3 regions of the Streptomyces sp. DSM 42067 genome follow, and region 2 is predicted to be linked to each of the others. Evidence: riboswitches for the same ligand, from Rfam matches in the RefSeq annotation. Region 2 holds a riboswitch; each other region holds the start of a gene.
The links. Region 2 has a riboswitch for cyclic di-AMP ahead of ACSMXV_RS25295 (C40 family peptidase). Riboswitches for the same ligand answer to the same signal wherever they lie in the genome.

Region 1 (7,112 bases), 2.5 Mb from region 2:
GGGCTCTCGCCCGCCCACCTCTCACGCCTTGAGACCGGACGTCGCCAGCCCTCGCTGCCGATGCTGCTCGCCCTCGCGCGTATCTACGGTACGACGGTGTCCGAGCTGCTCGGCGAGACGGTCGCCGACCGCGACGCCGTATTCCGGGGCGCGGACACCGAGCCCACCGAGGCGGGCGGCTGGACCTACCGGCAGGCGGGCTCCTCCGGTCGTGCCATGCAGGCCCTGCGGGTGCATGTGGCGCCCGGGACGCAGGGCGACATCGTGCGCGTACACCCGGGGGAGGAGTGGCTCTACGTGCTCGAGGGGCGGCTGCGGCTGCGGCTCGGGGACGCCTCGCACACGCTGGGACCCGGTGACAGTGCGCACTTCGACTCGCTAACCCCGCACCGGCTCGCGGCCGACGGCCCGGAAGGGGCCGAGCTGCTCTTCGTACACACATTGCTGCAGAGCCCCACCGTCGTGCCGTGCCTCGGCCCGGCGGCCGGCCACCGAACCATGGGAGACCCGCGATGACCGAACCAACGACGCCGGAACCGACAACACCCCAACCTGCGGCGTCCGAGCCGGCCGCGTCTCGCCGCTCGATCGAGGAGAGGTTCCCGCGCGCCCTCTGGGTGCGGCTCATCGTCTACATCGCTGTGGGGCATCTCCTGGCGGCGTTCATATTCCTGCTCTTCGAGCTCGGCGCGAAGAGCCAGTAGGCCGGTAGGAGCGTCGCCGTCCGAGCAGGCTGCCGCTAGTCGAGCAGCCGCGCGCGGAGCCTCTCGCGTGCCTCGGGGCTCAGCTTCAGGCCCTCCGCGAAGTAGTTCTCGGTGGTGCCCCAGGTCTCCTCGATCGTGTCGAAGGCCGCGTGGAGATACTCCGCGCGGGCGTCGAAGAGCGGGCTCAGCAGCTCCATGATCTCGGGCGACATGCCGTTCGGGGAGGTGTCGGAACGGCGCACCTTGTAGCGGCGGTGGGCGGCGTTCGACTGAAGGTAGTCCGTCTCGATGGCGTCGCGTTCGACACCGACCGCCAGCAGCGTGATCGCGATCGACAGGCCGGCGCGGTCCTTGCCCGCGGCGCAATGCATCAGCGCGGGCACACTGTCGTCCGCCAGGGAGTGAAGGACCCGGCTGTGCTCGGCGGTGCGCCGCTTGATGATCGTGCGGTACGAGGCGATCATCCGGCCCGCGGCCTGGCCGTCGGCCAGGATGCCGCGCAGCTGGTCCACGCTGCCGTCACGGACCATCCTCCAGAACTCCGCCCCGTCGGCGGGGTCGTTCATCGGGATGTTCACATTGCGTACGCCGGGCAGCTCCACGTCCGGGCCCTCGAGCCGCTGGTCCGCGGAATTGCGGAAGTCGAAGACCGTGTGCAGGCCCAGCGAGGCGAGGAACGCCGCATCCGCCTCGGTCGCATGCGCCAGGTGCCCGCTTCGGAACAGCCGCCCCTGCCGGGTCCGGCGACCGTCTGTGGTCGGGAGGCCACCGACGTCACGGAAGTTGCGCACACCGACCAGCTCAGGGTCTGTCGACGGGACCTGCTGCGTCACGTGGGCTCCTCCCAGTCGGCCACCGACGCTGCTCGCCGGAGGGCGCTCTGTCGACCATACGACATGGGTGTCAGGGCCAATCGTCTGCTGTCGTGGCGGTTTTGGGGCCTTCCGTGGTCATGATTCGGCCGTCTATACAGCCGTATTTGGTGCCGTGCCGGGCGGCCTCGATGCCCCGCACCACCCTGTATGAGGTCATTGCCCAGAGGGTGCTTCGCCCCTGATGATGTTGGTACCTGAGCGGGCGTGAGCGAATGTGGGGGCTTGATGATCGAGATCGGTGCGGACGGCCGGACGTGGCTCCTCTCCGGGCCCGGCAGCAGCTATGCGCTGCGGCTGACGGACCGCGACGAGCTGCTGCACCTTCACTGGGGGCCGCGGATCACGCTTGCCGACGCCGAGGCGCTCGCCGCCGAGCCCCCTGCTCCGTACTGGCCCTTCGAGTCCCCGCTCGACGGGCACGAGGAGTACCCGGTCGAGGGCGGCCCTCGCTTCGTACGCCCCGCGCTGTCGGTGCGCACCGACGAGGTGCGCGGGACCGAGTGGCGGTACCGGAACGCGGCAGCGGACGACGAAGAGCTGCAGGTGCACTTCTTCGACGAGGTGCACCACCTCCAGCTCACACTCGTGTACCGCATGCGCGACGACGTCGTCGAGCGCAGCGCCATCCTGATCCACCAGGGCCCGGCCGACGCCCCCGCCCTGGAGGTCCTGCGTGCCGACTCAGCGACCTGGACGCTGCCGGTGCGCGACCGCTGGCGGCTGTCCCAGCTGCATGGCCGGTGGGCGGCCGAGTCCCGGCTCGGGCGCTCCGAGCTGACCTACGGCGAGAAGATCATCGGCAGTCGGCGCGGGCACACCGGGCACCAGCACCTGCCGTGGGTCGCGCTCGACGCGGAGGGTGCGGCGACTGAGGAGTCCGGCGAGGTGTACAGCTGCGCGCTCGCCTGGTCGGGGTCCTGGCGGATCGCCGTGCAGCAGCTGCCGGACGGCATCGTGCAGATCACCGGTGGTACGGGGCACGACGACTCGGGGCAGGCGCTGCTCAAGCCCGGAGTGGCGATCGCCACACCCGTCTTCGCGGGGCTCTGGAGTGACGGCGGCTTTGGCGGAACAAGTCGGGCATGGCACGCATATCAGCGCAAGTGCGTTATTCCCGATGCCGATCAGGACCGGCCCGTGCTCTACAACTCCTGGGAGGCCACCAATTTCGGCATCTCCGAGGACCAGCAGCGGGCGCTCGCCCAGCGCGCCGCCGACATGGGCGTCGAGCTGTTCGTCGTAGACGACGGCTGGTTCGGCGCACGGACCAGCGACCGGGCCGGTCTGGGCGACTGGACGCCCAACCCGGACCGCTTCCCGCACGGGCTGAAGCCGCTCGCCGACGACGTGCACGCCCTGGGCATGCAGTTCGGCATCTGGGTCGAGCCGGAGATGGTCAACGCCGACAGTGATCTGTATCGCGCCCACCCCGACTGGGTGCAGCACTTCCCCGGCCGTACGCGGACGGAGTTCCGCAACCAGCTGGTCCTGAACCTCGCCCGCGAGGACGTCCAGCAGTATCTGTGGGAGCAGCTGGACACCCTGCTGAGCAGCGCGCCGATCGACTATGTGAAGTGGGACTTCAATCGCTGCTTCACGGATGCCGGGTGGCCGGGGGAACCGTATCCGCAGAGGCTGTGGAACGCGCATGTGCATGCGCTCTATGGGTTGTTGGACCGGCTGCGGGCCGCGCACCCGGGAGTGGCGTTCGAGTCCTGCTCGGGCGGTGGCGGCCGGGTCGATCTCGGCATCATGGCGCGCACGGACCAGGTGTGGACCTCCGACAACACCGACCCGCTGGACCGGCTCGCCATCCAGTACGGCTTCACTCAGGTGCACCCCGCGCGGGTCATGGCGGCCTGGGTCACCGACAGCCCGAACGTCCAGCTCAATGACCGTGTGAGCTCGTTGCGCTTCCGCTTCGTCAGTGCCATGGCCGGGGTGCTCGGGGTCGGCGGCGACCTCACCGAGTGGAGCGACGAGGAGCTCGCCGAGGCCCGTCGGTGGGTGGATCTCTACAAGGAGATCCGCCCCGTCGTGCAGCGCGGCGACCTCTACCGGCTGAGGGCGCCGGAGGGCGGGCTGAGCGCGGTGCAGTACGTCCTCGGGGACGAGGCCGTAGTCCTGGCGTGGTTGGGGGCCCAGCACTACGGCGAGGCGCCCCCGGCGGTCAGGCTGCGAGGGCTCGATCCCGCCGGGTCGTACGAGTGCCTCGAGACCGGCGCGGTGCATCGGGGTGCGGTGCTGCTGCACCACGGTCTGCGGACCGGGCTGCATGGCGACCTGGATGCGGCAGTTATCCGTCTGCGTCGCATCTGACCGATTTAGTCCTCTTTGGGTCATTGGCTCTAACTCGCCCTGCAATAAGGCGTCATGAGTGGCATGCCGTGAGCAGGATCATATTGGTGACGGTGGGTGGCGATCTCCCTTTCGTGACCGCCCCTGAATTTCCGGGGGGTTGGCCGGAATGCGGAGATCGTTAATCCACGGACAGTGACCGGAATTTCCGGGGAAGGATCAAGAACCGGAATCCCGCTGGAATAACCACGCTTGTGTCCGCCATTCCGACTCGCTTACGGTCACGGTCGATCCGGGCGGACGCCGAATCCTGCCATCGCCCGGAATCCCCACTCACACAACGTGTATGGCAGGAGCGGGGGATCCCACAGGTAGAACGCCGGTTCCGGGTATCCGGACCAGCTTGGGGTGAAGTCGCGCCAAAACGCGGCCGGACATCTCCAGTCCGAACCCGACAGCTCACCTCGCAGGCGCCGGAGAGGAATTCGCCATGCCCGCGACCGGTAAGAACCGCCGTTCCAAGTCCCTGCGCTTCACCCGCTCCATAGCCGCCTTCAGCGCGGGGAGTGCCGCACTCGCACTGCCGCTCATCGGCGCCACGGGCGCGTTTGCCGCTCCCGCACAGACCGCCCCGCAGTCCGCGGTCCAGTCCGTTTCCGGAAAGGCCGCCGTCGCGGCCGCCGCCGCCAAGTCGGCCGCGAAGAAGACGTATACGGTGAAGTCGGGCGACTGCCTCGCCGGCATCGCCAGGGAGCAGAAGGTCGCCGGCGGCTGGAAGAAGCTCTACAAGGACAACCGCAAGGCCATCGGCGCCGACCCCACAAAGATCCGCGCGGGCCTCAAGCTCGTCGTCGACGGCAAGGCCGCCGCCTCCGACGACTCGGCCTCCGCTTCCGCGTCCAAGGCCCCGGCCGCTGCCGCCTCCAAGGCGCCTGCCGAAAAGGCGTCCACGACCTCCACTGCTCCCACGGCGACCACCACGGCCACCAACACGGCGCCCGCGGACACGGCAGCCACGACCACCTCCGCCTTCACCGCGCCGATCCCCGGCGCCACCATGAGCACGCCCTACCGCCAGTCGGGCAGCATGTGGTCGAGCGGCTACCACACCGGTGTGGACTTCGTGGCCCCGACCGGCACCAGCCTCAAGGCCGTCGGCGCAGGCACTGTCGTCTCCGCCGGCTGGGCCGGTTCGTATGGCAACCAGGTCGTCATCCAGCTGAGCGACGGTCTGTACGCGCAGTACGCCCACCTGTCCGCCCTCTCCGTCTCGGCCGGCCAGACCGTGACCGCGGGACAGCAGATCGGGCTCTCCGGCTCCACGGGCAACAGCACGGGCCCGCACCTGCACTTCGAGATCCGCACCACGCCGGACTACGGCTCCGACGTCGACCCGCTGGCGTACCTGCGCCAGCACGGCGTCTCCATCTGACGCCACCTCGGTTGCGACAGACCGACACCGATCGACGAGGCCCGGTCAGGCCCCGCACCGCCCCATGGTGTGTCCTGGCCGGGCGCACGTCGTCTCGTCCGTGAGCCGCGGCGACCCTGCCTCTATGAACGGCTGGGCTCTATTCCTGGCTTGGGCGAATCTTGACGAGTGGCATATCTCACCCGCCGTCAACCCCTGCCTACGGTGGCGTAGGTCACTTAGCGAGGTGAAAGATATGCCGACGTGGCAGCAGAGTCGACATTCCTCACCAGTGACGTGATCAGGTCCTACGCAGCGGTCGGCGACAGCTTCACGGAAGGTGTCGGAGACCCCGGTCCCGGCGGGCACTTCGTCGGCTGGGCCGACCGGCTCGCCGTCCTCCTCGACGACCGGGTCCCGGAGCACACCTTCCGCTACGCCAATCTCGCCGTACGCGGCAGGCTCCTCGACCAGATCGTCGCGGAACAGGTCCCGCGGGCCAAGGAACTCGCCCCCGACCTCGTGACGTTCTGCGCAGGCGGCAACGACATCATCCGGCCCGGCACCGACCCCGACGACGTCGCGGAACGCTTCGAGCGGGCCGTCGCCGACCTCGCGTCGGCCGCGGGCAGCGTCCTGATCGCCACGGGCTTCGACACTCGCGGCGTACCCGTGCTGAAGCACCTGCGCGGCAAGATCGCCACGTACAACCTGCACTTGCGGGCCATCGCCGACCGGTACGGGTTCCCCGTCCTCGACCTGTGGTCGCTCAAGACCATCCAGGACCGCAGGGCTTGGGACCCCGACCGGCTGCACCTGTCGCCCGAGGGCCACACCCGTGTCGCCCTGCGCGCCGCACAGGTGCTCGGACTCGAGGTGCCCGCCGACCCGGACCAGCCCTGGCCCCCGGAACCGCCGCGCGGCTCCCTCGATGTGCGCCGCGACACGATCCACTGGGCCCGCGAGTACCTCGTGCCGTGGATCGGACGGCGGCTGCGCGGCGAGTCCTCCGGGGACCACGTCGAGGCGAAGAGACCGGATCTGCTGCCTCTGTAGGGGCATCTCGGGGGTCTTGGGGACCGGGGGTGCGGTGAGCGTTGTGGGCAGTCGTTCCGCTGGGGAACGGGTGGGCACAATGGTGGGCACAACCCCACGACGGTGGGTTCGTCACGTACGGCCTGAGCCCCGTCACGGGCCTCCGGCCCGGAGCCGGGGCGCGTCCGGCGCCGGGGTGCGTCCGGAACCGTGGGGCCCGCCCGGCGGGTCACCGTGCCGTAGCCATCAACGCCTTCCGCTCAAGGCCCAGTTCCCGGGCGAGAGCCTCGTCGACCCACTTCGTCATGCGCGCACGGGACAGCGTGCCGTCGTAGGCAGTCATCTGGACCGCGAGCCCGTCCAGCAGCGCGGTCAGACGCAGGGCCGCGGCCATGGGGTCCGGGCAGCGGAACTCGTCGGCCGCCACGCCCTCCGCGATCACCTCGGCGAGCGCCGCCTTCCACTGCTGGTCGAGACCGCGCGTCACCTCGCGCAGCGCGGGATCGCGCAGGGCCCCCGCCCAGCCCTCGATCCACAGCCGCCACCCCTTGGCCTGCCCGGTCGGCGCGTACCAGCGGACGGCGGTACGCAGGCGGCGTACCGCCGTCGTGCGTCTGCCCAGCAGCCTGCGCAGATGCGCGAGATCGCCCTCGGCGGCATGTGTGAACGCGGCGGCGACCAGCTGTTCCTTGGTCGAGAAGTGATAGAGCACCAGGGCGTTGCTGACCCCGAGGGCGGAGGCCACATCGGCGATGCGCACGGCCGCGACGCCTCGCGCCTCGATCTGCT
Region 2 (7,112 bases):
CCACGCTTTCCGGCAGGCCAGGCACCGTCTCGTGTGGATCGCGTACTTCATCGGCCCAATGCATGGTCTGCAGAACCAGTACGTCCGGCTGGGCGCGCACAGCCGTCAGATACTGCTTGCTGCGCATCACGAACGTGGCGATCCCGGCGCGGTTCGATTTCTCCAGAGCGGTACGCAGCAGCTGGTACACCTTCGCGTACTCCTCGCCGCGCGGCCCCAGGTAGTACGTCCTGTCGAAGTGCACCGGCTCCACGTCGTCCAGGTCCACGAAGCCGCTGATCTCCACCAGCTGGGACTTTCCGGGGGCGATCCGGTCGAGCTCCTCCCGCTCGACGACGACGTACTCGGCGTTCTCCTCCTCGTCGCCGAGCGGGTAGCCCTTGGCGATGTCCTCGAAGCGCACCTCCTTGCCGGTGCGCTGGTTGACACGCTTGTTGCGGACCCGGTCGGAGGTGCCGCGCTGCAGCAGGCGGAAGTGCGTGGTGTGGTCCTCGATGGCCGTGTAAAGCGATACGGGGACCGTCACCAGGCCGAAGCTGAGGACGCCCGACCAGATCGCTCGCGCCATCGCGGATCACCTCCGCATCCCGGGTTCGTTCCACGACCGACGGATCGTGTCGCCAGACCTCGTGTCCTCAGGAGAGGCGGTCAGCCCCTCAGGAGAGGCGGTCAGCCGCCCGGAGAGATCCGGCCGCGCCAGGCACCCGTTTCGGTGCCGCGCTCCTCGATGAAGTGCTTGAAGCGCTTCAGGTCGCCCTTGGCCCGGCGGCCGATGACGCCCGCCATGTCGGCGGTCTTCTCCGCGAGACCGGAGGGCTCGACGTCCAGGGCGAGGTTGACCCTGGTGTGCGTGTCGTCCAGGCGCTGGAACGTCACGACGCCCTTCTGCTTCACCTCGCCGGAGGTGGTGCGCCAGGCGACCCGTTCGTCGGGGAGCTGGTCGACGATCTCCGTGTCGAACTCCCTGCGGGCCCCGGCGATGCTCGTGACCCAGTGGTTGTGCCGGTCGTCGATCTGCTGGACCTGTTCCACACCTTCCATGAAATTCGGGAACTCCTCGAACTGCGTCCACTGGTTGTACGCGGTGTGCAGCGGGACGTCCACGTCGACGGACTCCATGGTCGTGCTCATGAGGTGTCTCCTCCTTCCGACGGGAGACCGCTCAGGCGATCCCCCCTGAGCAACGGAATCGTCTGTATTCGGCTTCCCCTAAGAGGAGGGCCTAACCGGCTGTGCTTGTCCCGATTGGTGTGGATGTGTACCGGGCGTATTGGGTGAGGTGCGCGACCTGGGGGCGGGCGTGGAGGGCGTGGAGGCGCTCACGCACGGCGGATGTCGCCGGCGCCACGCCACCCGCGTCGAGGGCGCAGTGGCACAAGCATCCCCGGTGCGATGCCACCCGCATTCCCGGTGCTACGCCACCCGCGTCGCCCCCGCGAACGGCATTTCGTCGATGGGTGCGACGCGCACCGGCGCGCTGGGATTAGGGGCGTGGATCATCCGGCCGTTGCCCACGTAGATGCCGACGTGGCTGACGCTCGAGTAGAAGAAGACCAGATCGCCCGGGAGCAGTTCGGCGCGCGGGATGCGCCGGCCGGCGTCGATCTGGGCATACGTCGTGCGAGGCAGGGACACGCCCGCCGAACGGTACGCGGCCTGGGTGAGGCCGGAGCAGTCGAAGGCGTTGGGGCCGGTGGCACCCCACACGTAGGGGCTGCCCAGCGCCCGGAACGCATAGGAAACAGCCTCGGCGGCACGGGAGTTGGGGGCTGCGGCCGATCCGTCCGGGAAGGCCTCGAGTCCTCCGGGACCGGAGGCGGGGAACGCGCCCCCCGTCCCGTCCCCGAAGATCCCGGCGCGCTCGCCCGCGGAGAGGCGGTTGAGCAGCTGCTGAGCCTCGGCCAGCTTCGTGGTCACGGTCTTCTTGTGCCGCTTCAGTTCGGCCTGGCGGGCCGTGAGTTCGGCGAGCCGGCCGTCGGCCTCCTCGCGGAGCTGCTCGATCTGCTGCAGCTGCTTCTGGACGCCTGCCACGTCCGCGGCCTGGCGGTGACCGGCGCGCTCCGCCAACGCCGCGCGCTCCAGGTACTGGTCGGGGTCGGAGGAGAGTGCCAGCTCCACGCCCGGGTCTACGGCGCCTGAACGATACTGCGCAGCCGCCGCCGAACCCAGCGCACCGCGCGCGGAGTTCAACTGCTCCATCCTGCGGGCCGCCTCGTCGCGCAGCTCGTCGACGCCCTTCTCGGTCTCGCCGGCGTCCTCCTTCGCGCCGTTGTACTTCTCGGTGGCGATCTCCGCCTCGTGGTAGAGCTTGTCGACCTTGGCCTTCACCTGGGCTGGGGTGAGATCCGGTGCCGCGTGACCGGCGCCGTCGAAGGCCGTCGCGGTCGCCGCTCCGGCGAGTGCGAGGGTGGTGGCGGTGCGGGCCGTATGGCCGCTGAGCGAGCGCTGTCTGGGCTTCCGGTGCGCTGCCACGGGGGTCCACGTCCTTCCGGGGGGCGTACGACGTACGACCGCCGAGGAACCGGCATGGGGACGGGTGTCCGGCGGCGGCCCGCACAGGGGGAGCGCGCCGCCGCCGGACCTTCTCGGCGGAGGTGTCCGACTGCCGCCCTCGGCCCGGGCGGCGGTGGGGAGCCGGGCACCTGGGGAAGCACGCTAAACCCCTCCGTCACCCCGCGGTGACGCCATGTGCGCAACTGGCCGGAGTGGACTGCCCGGTGCCCGTATGTGACCGCGGCGCCGACAGGCCGCCGCCCCCTTGCCGTACGGCTGTGACCGTTGCCCCGGAAGTGGCCCCCCTGCCCGGAGGCCGGTGCTAGTGGTCCGGTTAGGCTCCGGCCTCATGGACGTACTCATCCATCTCTTCGTCGGCCTGCACATCATCGGCATCGCCTCGCTTCTGGGCGGCTTTCTGACCCAGATGAAGGCGATGGGCGAGGGCACGGCACGGTTCGGCCCGGCGATGCTGCACGGCGCGCTCACGATGCTCGTCACGGGAGTGATCCTGGTCGGCCTCAACCAGGCCGACGACCAGCCCGTCGACAACATCAAGATCGGCGTGAAGCTGGCGCTGCTGATCGTGATCCTCGGACTCGTCTACGTGAAGCGCGACGAGGAGAAGGTGGACAAGAGGTCGTTCGGTCTGGTGGGCCTGCTGACGATGGCGAACGTGTTCATCGCGGTGCTCTGGACGTGAGCGACAAGCAATAGCCCGTCCGGCGTTTGAGGACGAGCCCGTCAGGGCGATCGGGGGTCTGGGGGCGAAGCCCGGAGAACCCAACCGGCGCGACGCACCCGCAGCCCCCGCCCCCACGCCCCGCACCTACGCGGGCCGCACCACGCTGTGAATCGGCATGTAGTAAATCGACTCGACCCGAACATTCGCCCCCGGCTTGGGCGCATGGATCATCTCGCCATTCCCGATGTAAATCCCGACGTGGCTGATGTCGTCGTAGAAGAAGACCAGGTCCCCCGGCTCGGCATTGTCGACAGACACGGTCGTGCCGACCTTCACCTGATCCCAGGTGGTACGCGGCAGCGACACCCCGGCCGTCTTCCACGCGGCCTGAGTGAGCCCTGAGCAGTCGTACGACTCGGGCCCCGTGGCCCCCCACACGTACGGCTTCCCTATCTGGGCCTCGGCGAAGTCGATGACCTTGGCGGCCATCGTGGCGTAGCTGGAGGATCCGGTGCTGCCGGAGTCACTCCCGGTGCCCGTCCCGGAACCGGTGGCAGCCTCCTGCTCGGCCTGCTCCTGTTCGGCCTGCGCCTGCGCCTCCTGACGCTGCCGCTCCTCCTCGGCCTGCCGGCGCGCCAGCTCCTCCGCCTTGCGCCTGGCCTCTTCCTCCTTCGCCTTCTCGATCGCGGCGAGCCGCGCCTTCTCCTCTGCGGTCAGCTCCGACAGCAGCTCGCGCGCCTCGCTGAGCTTCTGCTGGACGTCCTGCTTGCTCGCCTTCAGGTCCGCCTGCGACTCGGTCAGCGACGCGAGGGACTCCGTCGCCTCCTCGCGCTTCTTCGTCGTCTCGATCTGCTGCGTCTGGTAGTCGTCGACCGCTTCCTTCTGCCGGTTGGTGAGCCGGCTCATGAGCTGGCTCTGGTCGAAGTACTCCTGCGGGTCCTCGGCGAGCAGCAGCGTGGCGGTGTCGGAGACGCCCCCGGTGCGGTACTGGGCGGCGGCGAAGGAGCCGAGCTCGCGGCGCGCCTCGTTCAGCTTCTCGGTGCGCTTGGCCACGTCGTCGAGCAGCCCGTCGACGTGCTTGCGCTGCTCGTCGGTCCGTTCCTGGGCCGCGTTGTACTTCTGGGTGGCGACGCCCGCCTGACGGTAGAGGTCGTCGACCTTCTTCTGGACCTCTTCGAGGCTGGGCTTCGGTTCGGCGGGCGCGGCGGTCGCCGTCTGTGACATGAGCGCCACGGAGGTGAGGGCGGCGGCGGTGAAGCCGACCGCGGGGGACGTGCGGAGACCGGCGACGAGCTGGCCGGTGGTCCGCGGCTTGCGGTGCGACGCCAAGAGAGGCGACTCCTTCCGTGGACCGCCTACCGGGTTAGCTGTCGGGTTCGGGCGGGTGGTTCGGAAGGCTGCCCTACGGTCCGTGCCTCGTGCCCGCGGGTGTCGCGCGCACTCGGTACGGGACCGATTCACCCCAAGGTCAAAGTGGGTCCCCGGCTCCGGCTGCCGTGAGGGCGCACCGGACTCGGCGGAGGCAACCCGTCCCGGCGTCGTTCGCCGGCGGGGGTACGGGCGGCCCGCCGGGCACGCTAGCCAACTCGTGTGGCCGCTGTGAAGGTTGATGTTCGATATGCCCGATACATTTTCGTGACCTTGACCATTCGGCGGGGTCGTAGGGGGTGCTTCTAGGCAAAGCAGAAAGACCGCTGATATCTGCACCTGTAGGGATCTATCTGGCTTTTTCAAGCCAGTGTTCGGCTTCCGAGTCGAGATCTCTCGCCGCTGTCGACGGCGATGCGGCCGACTTCCCAAGGCGGCAGTGACTGTCAGCGCGGCGGCCTAGACTCGAGGAGCGATGAGCAGCCTCTTTGACGACAGCTTCCTGGCCGATCTCCAGCCCGCGCGGCGCGCGGACGAGGAGCCCCCGCCGCCGCCCGAGGACAGCGCTCCGGAGGACATCCCGGACGACCTGTTCGAGGGCCGGTTCGACGTGCCTTCGCCGCCCCGTGACGCGTACTACCGGGACGGCGCGCCCCGCCCCGCCATCGACCCAGCCGAGCTGCTCCACGGGCTGAACGACGAGCAGCGCGCCGCCGTCGTGCACTCCGGCTCCCCGCTGCTCATCGTGGCCGGCGCCGGCTCCGGCAAGACGCGCGTGCTGACGCACCGCATCGCGTATCTGCTGGCCGAGCGCGGCGTGCACCCCGGGCAGATCCTGGCGATCACGTTCACGAACAAGGCCGCGGGCGAGATGAAGGAGCGCGTGGAGCACCTCGTCGGCCCGCGCGCGGGCGCGATGTGGGTGATGACCTTCCACAGCGCGTGCGTCCGAATCCTGCGCCGCGAGTCGAAGAAGCTGGGCTTCACCTCCAGCTTCTCGATCTACGACGCCGCGGACTCCAAGCGCCTCATGGCGCTGGTCTGCCGTGATCTCGATCTCGACCCGAAGCGCTATCCGCCGAAGTCCTTCAGCGCCAAGATCTCCAACCTCAAGAACGAGCTCATCGACGAGGAGACCTTCGCCGCGCAGGCCGCCGACGGTTTCGAGAAGACCCTCGCCCAGGCCTATGCGCTGTACCAGTCGAGGCTGCGCGAGGCGAACGCGCTGGACTTCGACGACCTGATCATGACGACCGTCCATCTGCTCCAGGCGTTCCCGGACGTCGCCGAGCACTACCGGCGGCGCTTCCGGCACGTCCTGGTCGACGAGTACCAGGACACGAACCACGCCCAGTACGCCCTCGTGCGCGAGCTGGTGGGACAGCCCGGAGGGGACGACGACCCGGAGCCGGCCGAGTTGTGCGTCGTCGGTGACGCGGACCAGTCGATCTACGCCTTCCGCGGCGCCACCATCCGCAACATCCTCCAGTTCGAGGAGGACTACCCGGACGCGACGACGATCCTGCTCGAACAGAACTACCGCTCCAGCCAGACGATCCTGAGCGCCGCAAACGCCGTCATCGAGCGCAACGAGAGCCGCCGCCCCAAGAACCTGTGGACGAACGCCGGCGCGGGTGCGCGGATCACCGGCTATGTCGCCGACACCGAGCACGACGAGGCACAGTTCGTCGCCGACGAGATCGACCGGCTGACGGACGCGGACGAGGCGAAGTCGGGCGATGTCGCCGTCTTCTACCGCACCAACGCACAGTCCCGTGTGTTCGAGGAAGTCTTCATCCGCGTCGGCCTGCCGTACAAGGTCGTCGGCGGCGTCCGCTTCTACGAGCGCAAGGAGGTCCGGGACGTCCTCGCGTATCTGCGCGTGCTGTCGAACCCGGAGGACTCCGTCCCGCTGCGCCGCATCCTGAACGTCCCCAAGCGCGGCATCGGCGAGCGCGCCGAGGCGATGATCGACGCCCTCGCCCAGCGCGAGAAGATCAGCTTCGCGCAGGCGCTGCGCCGCGTCGACGAGGCGTACGGCATGGCGGCCCGCTCGACCAACGCCGTCAAGCGGTTCAACACGCTGATGGAGGACCTGCACACCATCGCGGAGTCCGGCGTCGGCCCGGCGACCGTCCTCGAAGCCATACTCGAACGGACCGGCTACCTCGCCGAGTTGCAGGCATCCACCGACCCCCAGGACGAGACACGCATCGAGAACCTGCAGGAACTGGCCGCAGTGGCCCTGGAGTTCGAGCAGGAGCGGGCCGAGGGCGAGGCGGGCACGCTGTCCGACTTCCTGGAGCAGGTGGCGCTCGTCGCCGACTCCGACCAGATCCCGGACGAGGACGAGGAGGGCAGCGGCGTCATCACGCTCATGACGCTGCACACCGCCAAGGGCCTCGAATTCCCCGTCGTCTTCCTGACGGGCATGGAGGACGGCGTCTTCCCGCACATGCGTTCCCTCGGCCAGACCAAGGAGCTCGAGGAGGAACGGCGCCTGGCGTATGTCGGGATCACACGCGCGCGGGAGCGTCTCTATCTGACGCGGTCCACGATGCGCAGC
Region 3 (7,112 bases), 1.4 Mb from region 2:
CGGCGACATGGTTGTCGTAGAGCGCGTAGATGACCGAGCGGCCGCGGCGCTCGCCGGTGACCAGGCCGAGATTGCGCAGCAGGCGCAGCTGGTGGGAGCAGGCGGACTGTTCCATGCCGACGGCGTCGGCGAGTTCCGTCGCCGCGCACGGCCCTTCCTGGAGGCGGGTCAGGATCCGCAGCCGGGAGGGAGTGGCGAGGGCCTGGAGCGTGGCGGCCACATCGGCGGCGCCCACGGTCTCGAGGCGCTCGCGTGCTGTGGCGGCGGTTTTGGTGTCAGCTCCGTGGCCCATTACCTCATCCTACGGACGCGAGACCCGCCACGCATGAAGGAATGAATGAGTCTTCATGTATTCCTGTACGGTGGGTGGAAGCCGCGGGTGCGACCGCTCGCCCGTATGCCGTCTTGCCGTATGCCCTCTGCCCGTATGCATCCCTCTGCTCTCATGCGTCCCTCGTGAAGGACCACCACGCTGATGACTTCCACCCTCACTCCGTCCCCGGCCGGGCTCGCCGCGCCTGCGCGCGATGCGGGCGGGCCCCGGCGGCGTACCCGGTTCTTCGCGCTGCCCGAGGTGCGCTGGGCCGCCGCCGCCACCGCGTTCTTCCTGATCGCGCTGGTCCTTGAGCTGACCGGAACGCCGGCCTGGCTCTGGGGGCCGCTGTACGCGCTGGCGTATGTCACGGGCGGGTGGGAGCCGGGCTGGGAGGGCTTGAAGGCCCTGAAGGACAAGACGCTCGATGTCGACCTGCTGATGGTCGTCGCGGCGCTGGGCGCCGCCGCGATCGGGCAGGTGATGGACGGCGCCCTGCTGATCGTCATCTTCGCGACCTCGGGCGCGCTGGAGGCCCTGGCCACGGCCAGGACCGCCGAATCGGTGCGCGGACTGCTCGATCTGGCGCCGGCCACGGCGACCCGGCTGACGCCGGGCGGTCGCGAACAGGCCGTGCTCGTCGAGGAGTTGGCGGTCGGTGACACGGTCCTCGTACGCCCCGGAGAGCGCGTCGGTGCCGACGGCCGCGTGCTGGACGGGGCGAGCGAGGTGGACCAGGCGACCATCACCGGCGAACCGCTCCCCGTGGCGAAGGAGCCGGGTGACGAGGTGTTCGCCGGAACTGTCAACGGCACGGGTGCGCTGCGGGTCCGTGTCGAGCGCGACGCCTCCGACACGGTGATCGCCCGGATCGTACGGATGGTGGAGGAGGCGTCCGAGACCAAGGCACCCACCCAGCTCTTCATCGAGAAGGTCGAACAGCGCTACTCGCTGGGCATGGTGGCCGCGACGCTCGCCGTGTTCGCCGTACCGCTCGCGTTCGGCGAGGAACTGACCGGGGCGCTGTTGCGTGCCATGACCTTCATGATCGTGGCCTCCCCGTGCGCGGTCGTGCTGGCCACCATGCCGCCGCTGCTGTCGGCCATCGCGAATGCCGGACGGCACGGTGTGCTGGTCAAGTCGGCGGTGGTGATGGAGCGTCTGGGGCAGGTCGACGCGGTGGCGGTCGACAAGACCGGCACGCTGACCGAGGGCGTGCCGCGGGTGACCGACGCCCGGCCGCTCCCCGGCTCCGGCCTGGAGGAGGGCGAGTTGCTGGCGCTCGCGGCCGCGGCCGAGCACCCCAGCGAGCATCCGCTGGCGCGGGCCGTTGTGGATGCTGCACGCGCGCGTGGCCTGTCACTGTCCCCAGCGGAGGACTTCGACTCCACGCCCGGCGTCGGAGTGACCGCCACCGTCGACGGGCGACCGGTCGCGGTGGGCGCGCCGGCACGGCTGCTCGACGGGGCGACGGACGCGGCGGACGCGACGGTCGCGCCTGCCGCACACGCGGCGATCCTCGCGGCCGAGCTGGAGAAGGGCGGGCGTACCGCGGTCCTGGTCCAGGCCGACGGTGTTCCGGTCGGCTTGCTGGGCCTCGCCGACCGCCTGCGCCCGGACGCCTCTGCCGCCGTCGCCTCGCTGACGGCGCTCACCGGCGCCGCACCGGTGCTGCTGACCGGTGACAACCCGCGCGCGGCCGGGCACCTCGCTGCCGAGGTCGGCATCGAGGACGTACGAGCCGGTCTGCTGCCGCAGCACAAGGTGAGCGCGGTGAAGGAACTGGAGAGTGCCGGCCGCAAGGTCCTGGTCGTCGGAGACGGAGTCAACGACGCCCCGGCCCTGGCCGCCGCCCACACCGGCGTCGCCATGGGCCGGGCAGGCTCGGACCTCGCGCTGGAGACCGCCGACGCGGTGATCGTCCGAGATGAACTCACCACCGTGCCCGCGGTGATCGCGCTCTCCCGCCGGGCACGGCGCTTGGTGGTGCAGAACCTCGTGATCGCCGGGGTGTTCATCGGCGGCCTCGTCGCCTGGGACCTGGTGGGCACTCTTCCGCTTCCGCTCGGCGTCGCCGGTCACGAGGGCTCCACCGTCATCGTCGGCCTCAACGGACTGCGACTGCTGAGGGAGGCGGCTTGGCAGCGGGCCGTCCTGGAGGGCGACCGGTGAGCGATCCCACTGACCCCATATGGGTGATTTGCTCTTATTCTCACTAAAGCTCGCATTCGGTCTGTTGGTCCAACTTGCAGTGCTTCGCGTGGGGTTATGAAGAGGGGAATTCCCACCAAACCGTGATATGCCTCACTTCAGGGCGAGCTGACCGTTCTCTGACGTTCTCGCGCCCTCGCCCATTTCGCCGTCAGACAACGGGAGTTGGGCTCCCCGGCGGCGGACGCGTAACCGGATCTGTCCCGGCTTGATTCGCAATGGGGATTTCTCTGTGATTTCGGCCCTTGTTCCGGTCGGGCGCTCTCGCTTACGTTCGCGCCAATCCGGGTGGCCCGCGCCGAATCCTGCCGCTGCCCGGAAACCGCAATCACCCACGTATGGCAGGAGCGGGGAACCCAGGTAAGTCGCCGATCCGGAAACAGGACCGGCTCGGGGTGAAGTCGCAATCACATGCGGCCGGGCATCTCCAGCCCGAACCCGACAGCTCACCTCGCAGGCGACGGAGAGGAATTCGTCATGCGCGCAAACGGCAAGTACCGTCGTCCCAGGACCAATCCATTCGCTCGAGGCCTCATGGCCATGGGTGTGGGTGGTGCCGTATTCGCCGTACCGTTGGCGACCGCGGCCACTGCCGACGCGGCTCCGGCGGCGCAGTACGCGACCGCCGCAGCGGCGCTCTCGCCTGTCGTCGCCGCTCAGACGGGCAGCCCGACGACCTACACGGTGGTTGCCGGCGACACCCTGGTCAAGATCGCGGCCGCGCACAACCTCAAGGGTGGCTGGAAGAAGCTGTACGAGGACAACAAGGCGATCATCGGCAGCGATCCGTCGAAGATCCGCGCCGGCCTCAAGCTGACGCTCGGGGAGAAGGCCACGCCGAAGACGGCGACCACGACCACCGTCGCGCCGGCATCCGGGAAGACGTACACCGACAACCTGGACGGTTGGATCAAGGAGTCGCTGGACGTCATGGCCGCGAACGGTATTCCCGGCACCTACGACGGAATCCACCGCAACATCATGCGCGAGTCCTCGGGCAATCCGAAGGCCGTCAACAACTGGGACTCCAACGCCGCGAAGGGAACACCTTCCAAGGGCCTCCTCCAGGTCATCGACCCCACGTTCCAGGCCTATCACGTACCCGGTACGTCGATGGACATTTTCGACCCGGTCGCCAACATCACTGCTGCGTGCAACTACGCCGCCGACAGGTACGGATCGATGGACAACGTCTTCGGCCCCTACTGACGTAACTGCTCTGCCTGCCGTATCCGCTCTGCTTTCCGCACCGACGTAATCGCATTCCGCCGAAGATCACGGCAGGAATCCCGCACCGGGTATCCGGCCGTGCGCAGGCAAATCCAGGAAAACGCGCGCACCGATTCCGTTCACGGCCGATCCCAGGGGGTAGCCGGACGGCAGGAAGCGGCCGATCTGCGATGCGACACAAGGGGGACGCCCACCTGGACCCGCGCCTGTGAGCGGCCGGGTCCCGGTGGGCGGGCCGAGTACGCGGACAAGGAGAGCCACCGTGGAATTCGACGTGATCGTGGAGATCCCGCAGGGCTCCCGCAACAAGTACGAGATGGATCACGAGATGGGGCGGATCCGGCTGGACCGGATGCTGTTCACGTCCACGAAGTATCCGGCCGACTACGGATACATAGACGGTACCCTCGGCAGCGACGGCGACCCCCTGGACGCCCTGGTCATCACCGGTGACCCGACGTTTCCCGGCTGCGTCATCGAGTGCCGGGCCGTCGCGATGTTCGTCATGCGCGACGAGAAGGGCATGGACCAGAAGGTCCTGTGCGTGCCCGCCCATGATCCGCGCTACGCCGCCACGCAGGACATCGGCGATGTCCCGGAGTTCGACCGGCTGGAGATCACCCACTTCTTCGAGGTCTACAAGGACCTGGAACCCGGCAAGTCCGTCGAGGGTTCCCACTGGGAGGGCCGAGACCAGGCCTACGCCGAGATCGAGGCGTCCCGCCGACGCGCCGCCGACCATCAGACCCTCGTGTGACCAGGGGCGACGGCACCTGCAACGGCAACGGTAAGGACAAGGGGTGAGGCCAGGAGGCAACCGTGAAGCTGTCCTTTCTTGAACCGCTGTACGCACGGCCGGGTCCCTACGCATGTGCCTATGTGAATACGTCCCGCGACATCGAGGACCCTGAGACAGCCAACGACCTGCGACGACGTCATGTGCGGGACGACCTGACCGCACAGGGGGCCGATACCGCCACCGTCGCTGCGGTGGCCGCCGTGATCGGGACCGACAGGACGGTGCCGGGCCGGCACGGCCAGGCGATCTTCGCGGCACAGGGGCGGCTCGCTCTGGTGGAAGAGCTGCCCGATCCGCCCGTCCGTGACCTGGCCGAGTTCACCTCACTGCCGGACGCCATGCCGCTGGCGGTTCAGCACGCACCGGACATTCCGTACGCGGCTGTCGTCGTGCACCGCGCCGACCTGAGAGGCGAGACCGGCGCCCAGGAGGAACTGCAGGTCGACCTGGAGACGGGCCGGTGGCCCATCAGCAGGGTCACCCCCGGCACGCATTCCCGTCGGCGGATCCCCGCAGCGGACTGGCAGAGGGGCGTGGCGCAGGTCGTGGGCGAGCTGGAGGAGCTGGCTGACCGGGGCGGTGCGGAGGTGATCGTCGTGTGCGGGGAGGTGTGGGCGCGTGGCGTCCTGCTCCACAGACTGCCCCGGCGCCTGAGCGAACGCGCGATCGTCGCCGAGGGCGGAGCGGGAGAAGGTGACGGGGGCCGGGCGTTGCTGGAGGGGGAACTCGGGGAGCTGTTCCGCGGACGCATGGCGGCGCGGGACCGGGCCCAGGCGGAGACGTTCATGGCGCACCGGGCCCGGTACGGGAGCGCGGCGGAGGGCTTGGGGGCCACCGTCGCCGCGCTGCAGCGAGGCCAGGCGAGGTCCCTCCTGGTGAACGAGCACACGGAGTTCGTTGCGCGCGTGTGGACCGGCCCCGCGCCGACGCACATCGCCCTGTCCCCTGTGGACCTGCGGTCCTTCGGCGTGGCCGCCGTCGAGGAGCAATCGGCCGATGCCGCTCTGATCCGCGCAGCCGTCGGTACGGGCGCCGAGCTGGTCGTCGTACCGCCACACGAGGAACCGCGGCTGGAAGACGGGGTGGGCGTGCTGCTGCGCTACTCGGACACGGCCACGACCTGGGTGTCGTAGTCCCTGCGGCCGCACAGGTGACCCCTTCCCTTGAAAGTGACGTTACGTCACCTTCTAGCGTGAGTCCTGCACCCCTGGGAGGAGACGGATGGCAGAGACGGACGAGAGCATGCGGAAGATCGGCGAGCTGGCGCGCGAAACCGGCCTCACCGTACGGACACTGCGCCACTACGACCAGCTCGGTCTGCTCTCGCCGTCCGCGCGTACGGCCGGTGGACACCGCAGCTACACCGGCGGCGACGTCCGGCGGCTGCACCGCATCCTGGCGCTGCGGAGCTTCGGGCTCCCCCTGGAGCAGATCCGGGCGACGCTGGCGGACGAGCCGGACCACGACCCGGCCGAGCTGGTCCGGCAGCAGTTGGACGTGGTCGAGGAACGGCTTCGGCAGAACCTGGAACTGCGGTCCCGCCTGCTCGCGGTGCTCGGCGCGCTCGGCCGTACGGCCGGGACGTCGACCGAACAGTTCCTGCAAGTGATCGAGGAGATGACGACCATGATCCAGCCGCTGACACCTGAACAGGCCGCCGAGTTGATCGAGTCCCGCCGGAAGCACATGGCAGGGCTCGGCGAGCAGGAGCTCGCCGAACTCCACCGGAGGCGTGAGCAGGTGTTCGCCGGACTCGGCGAGGAGGAACGGCAGCGTCTGACGGAACAGCGCCGGCAGATGATGCCGCCGACCGTCATCGGGGCGGACGCGGACGGTTGAGCACCGCTGTCGCGGCGGCCGTGGAGGCGGCGCGCCGGCGGTGAGGGCACGCCACCACGGGCGGGTAGCGCCGACTGCCTCGGATGCATCGCGGATCGGCCGGAGCGAGAATGGATCTGGGCCAAGGCACAGGAGGCGACCAGGGGAGTAGTGGCAGACCAGGGATGCCGTGGCAGCCCAGGGATGCCGTGGCATCCTCGCGCCTCCGCAGGCCGATCCGCTGCCAAGGAGGCTGTCATGACCAGTGCGCGAGACGTCATGCACACCGGTGCGGACTGTGTGGGCGAGCACGAGACGCTGGATGCCGCGGCACGGCGCATGCGGGACCTCGATGTGGGCGCGCTGCCGATCTGCGGTGACGACGACAAGCTGCACGGCATCATCACCGACCGCGACATCGTGGTGAAGTGCCTGGCCGCCGGGGGTGATCCGACGAAGATGACCGCCGGTGAACTGGCGCAGGGCAAGCCCGTCACGGTGAAGGCGGACGCGGACATCAAGCAGGTGCTGGAGACCATGGAGGAGCACCGGATCCGCCGTGTTCCGATCATCGACGAGAACAAGCGGCTGGTCGGCATGATCAGCGAGGCCGACCTGGCGCGCAACCTGCCGGAGAAGGAGGTGGGGCGGTTCGTGGAGGCCGTCGTGGCGTACAGCATCTGACTGCTGCGGCAGGGAACCTCTCCACACGATCACGCAACACACCTTGAGGACGCGGAG

Region 1: it holds a riboswitch for cyclic di-AMP, as region 2 does, so the genes downstream of both, ACSMXV_RS35910 (M23 family metallopeptidase) here and ACSMXV_RS25295 (C40 family peptidase) in region 2, are expected to answer to the same signal.
Region 3: it holds a riboswitch for cyclic di-AMP, as region 2 does, so the genes downstream of both, ACSMXV_RS31265 (LysM peptidoglycan-binding domain-containing protein) here and ACSMXV_RS25295 (C40 family peptidase) in region 2, are expected to answer to the same signal.

The regions. Positions count from the first base shown of each region.
Region 1 is NZ_CM147706.1:8,019,028-8,026,139, forward strand. It holds gene ACSMXV_RS35890 (helix-turn-helix domain-containing protein) at 1-516, shown strand, start outside; gene ACSMXV_RS35895 (DUF6126 family protein) at 588-704, shown strand; gene ACSMXV_RS35900 (tyrosine-protein phosphatase) at 740-1,537, opposite strand; gene ACSMXV_RS35905 (alpha-galactosidase) at 1,805-3,898, shown strand; cyclic di-AMP (ydaO/yuaA leader) riboswitch at 4,185-4,365, shown strand; gene ACSMXV_RS35910 (M23 family metallopeptidase) at 4,368-5,309, shown strand; gene ACSMXV_RS35915 (SGNH/GDSL hydrolase family protein) at 5,553-6,344, shown strand; gene ACSMXV_RS35920 (TetR/AcrR family transcriptional regulator) at 6,553-7,112, opposite strand, start outside.
Region 2 is NZ_CM147706.1:5,498,501-5,505,612, forward strand. It holds gene ku (non-homologous end joining protein Ku) at 1-568, opposite strand, end outside; gene ACSMXV_RS25280 (SRPBCC family protein) at 670-1,131, opposite strand; gene ACSMXV_RS25285 (C40 family peptidase) at 1,414-2,472, opposite strand; gene ACSMXV_RS25290 (hypothetical protein) at 2,843-3,196, shown strand; gene ACSMXV_RS25295 (C40 family peptidase) at 3,323-4,507, opposite strand; cyclic di-AMP (ydaO/yuaA leader) riboswitch at 4,516-4,707, opposite strand; gene pcrA (DNA helicase PcrA) at 5,022-7,112, shown strand, end outside.
Region 3 is NZ_CM147706.1:6,906,263-6,913,374, forward strand. It holds gene ACSMXV_RS31255 (ArsR/SmtB family transcription factor) at 1-292, opposite strand, end outside; gene ACSMXV_RS31260 (heavy metal translocating P-type ATPase) at 476-2,485, shown strand; cyclic di-AMP (ydaO/yuaA leader) riboswitch at 2,844-2,999, shown strand; gene ACSMXV_RS31265 (LysM peptidoglycan-binding domain-containing protein) at 3,002-3,733, shown strand; gene ACSMXV_RS31270 (inorganic diphosphatase) at 4,017-4,511, shown strand; gene ACSMXV_RS31275 (baeRF2 domain-containing protein) at 4,574-5,686, shown strand; gene ACSMXV_RS31280 (MerR family transcriptional regulator) at 5,775-6,392, shown strand; gene ACSMXV_RS31285 (CBS domain-containing protein) at 6,630-7,055, shown strand.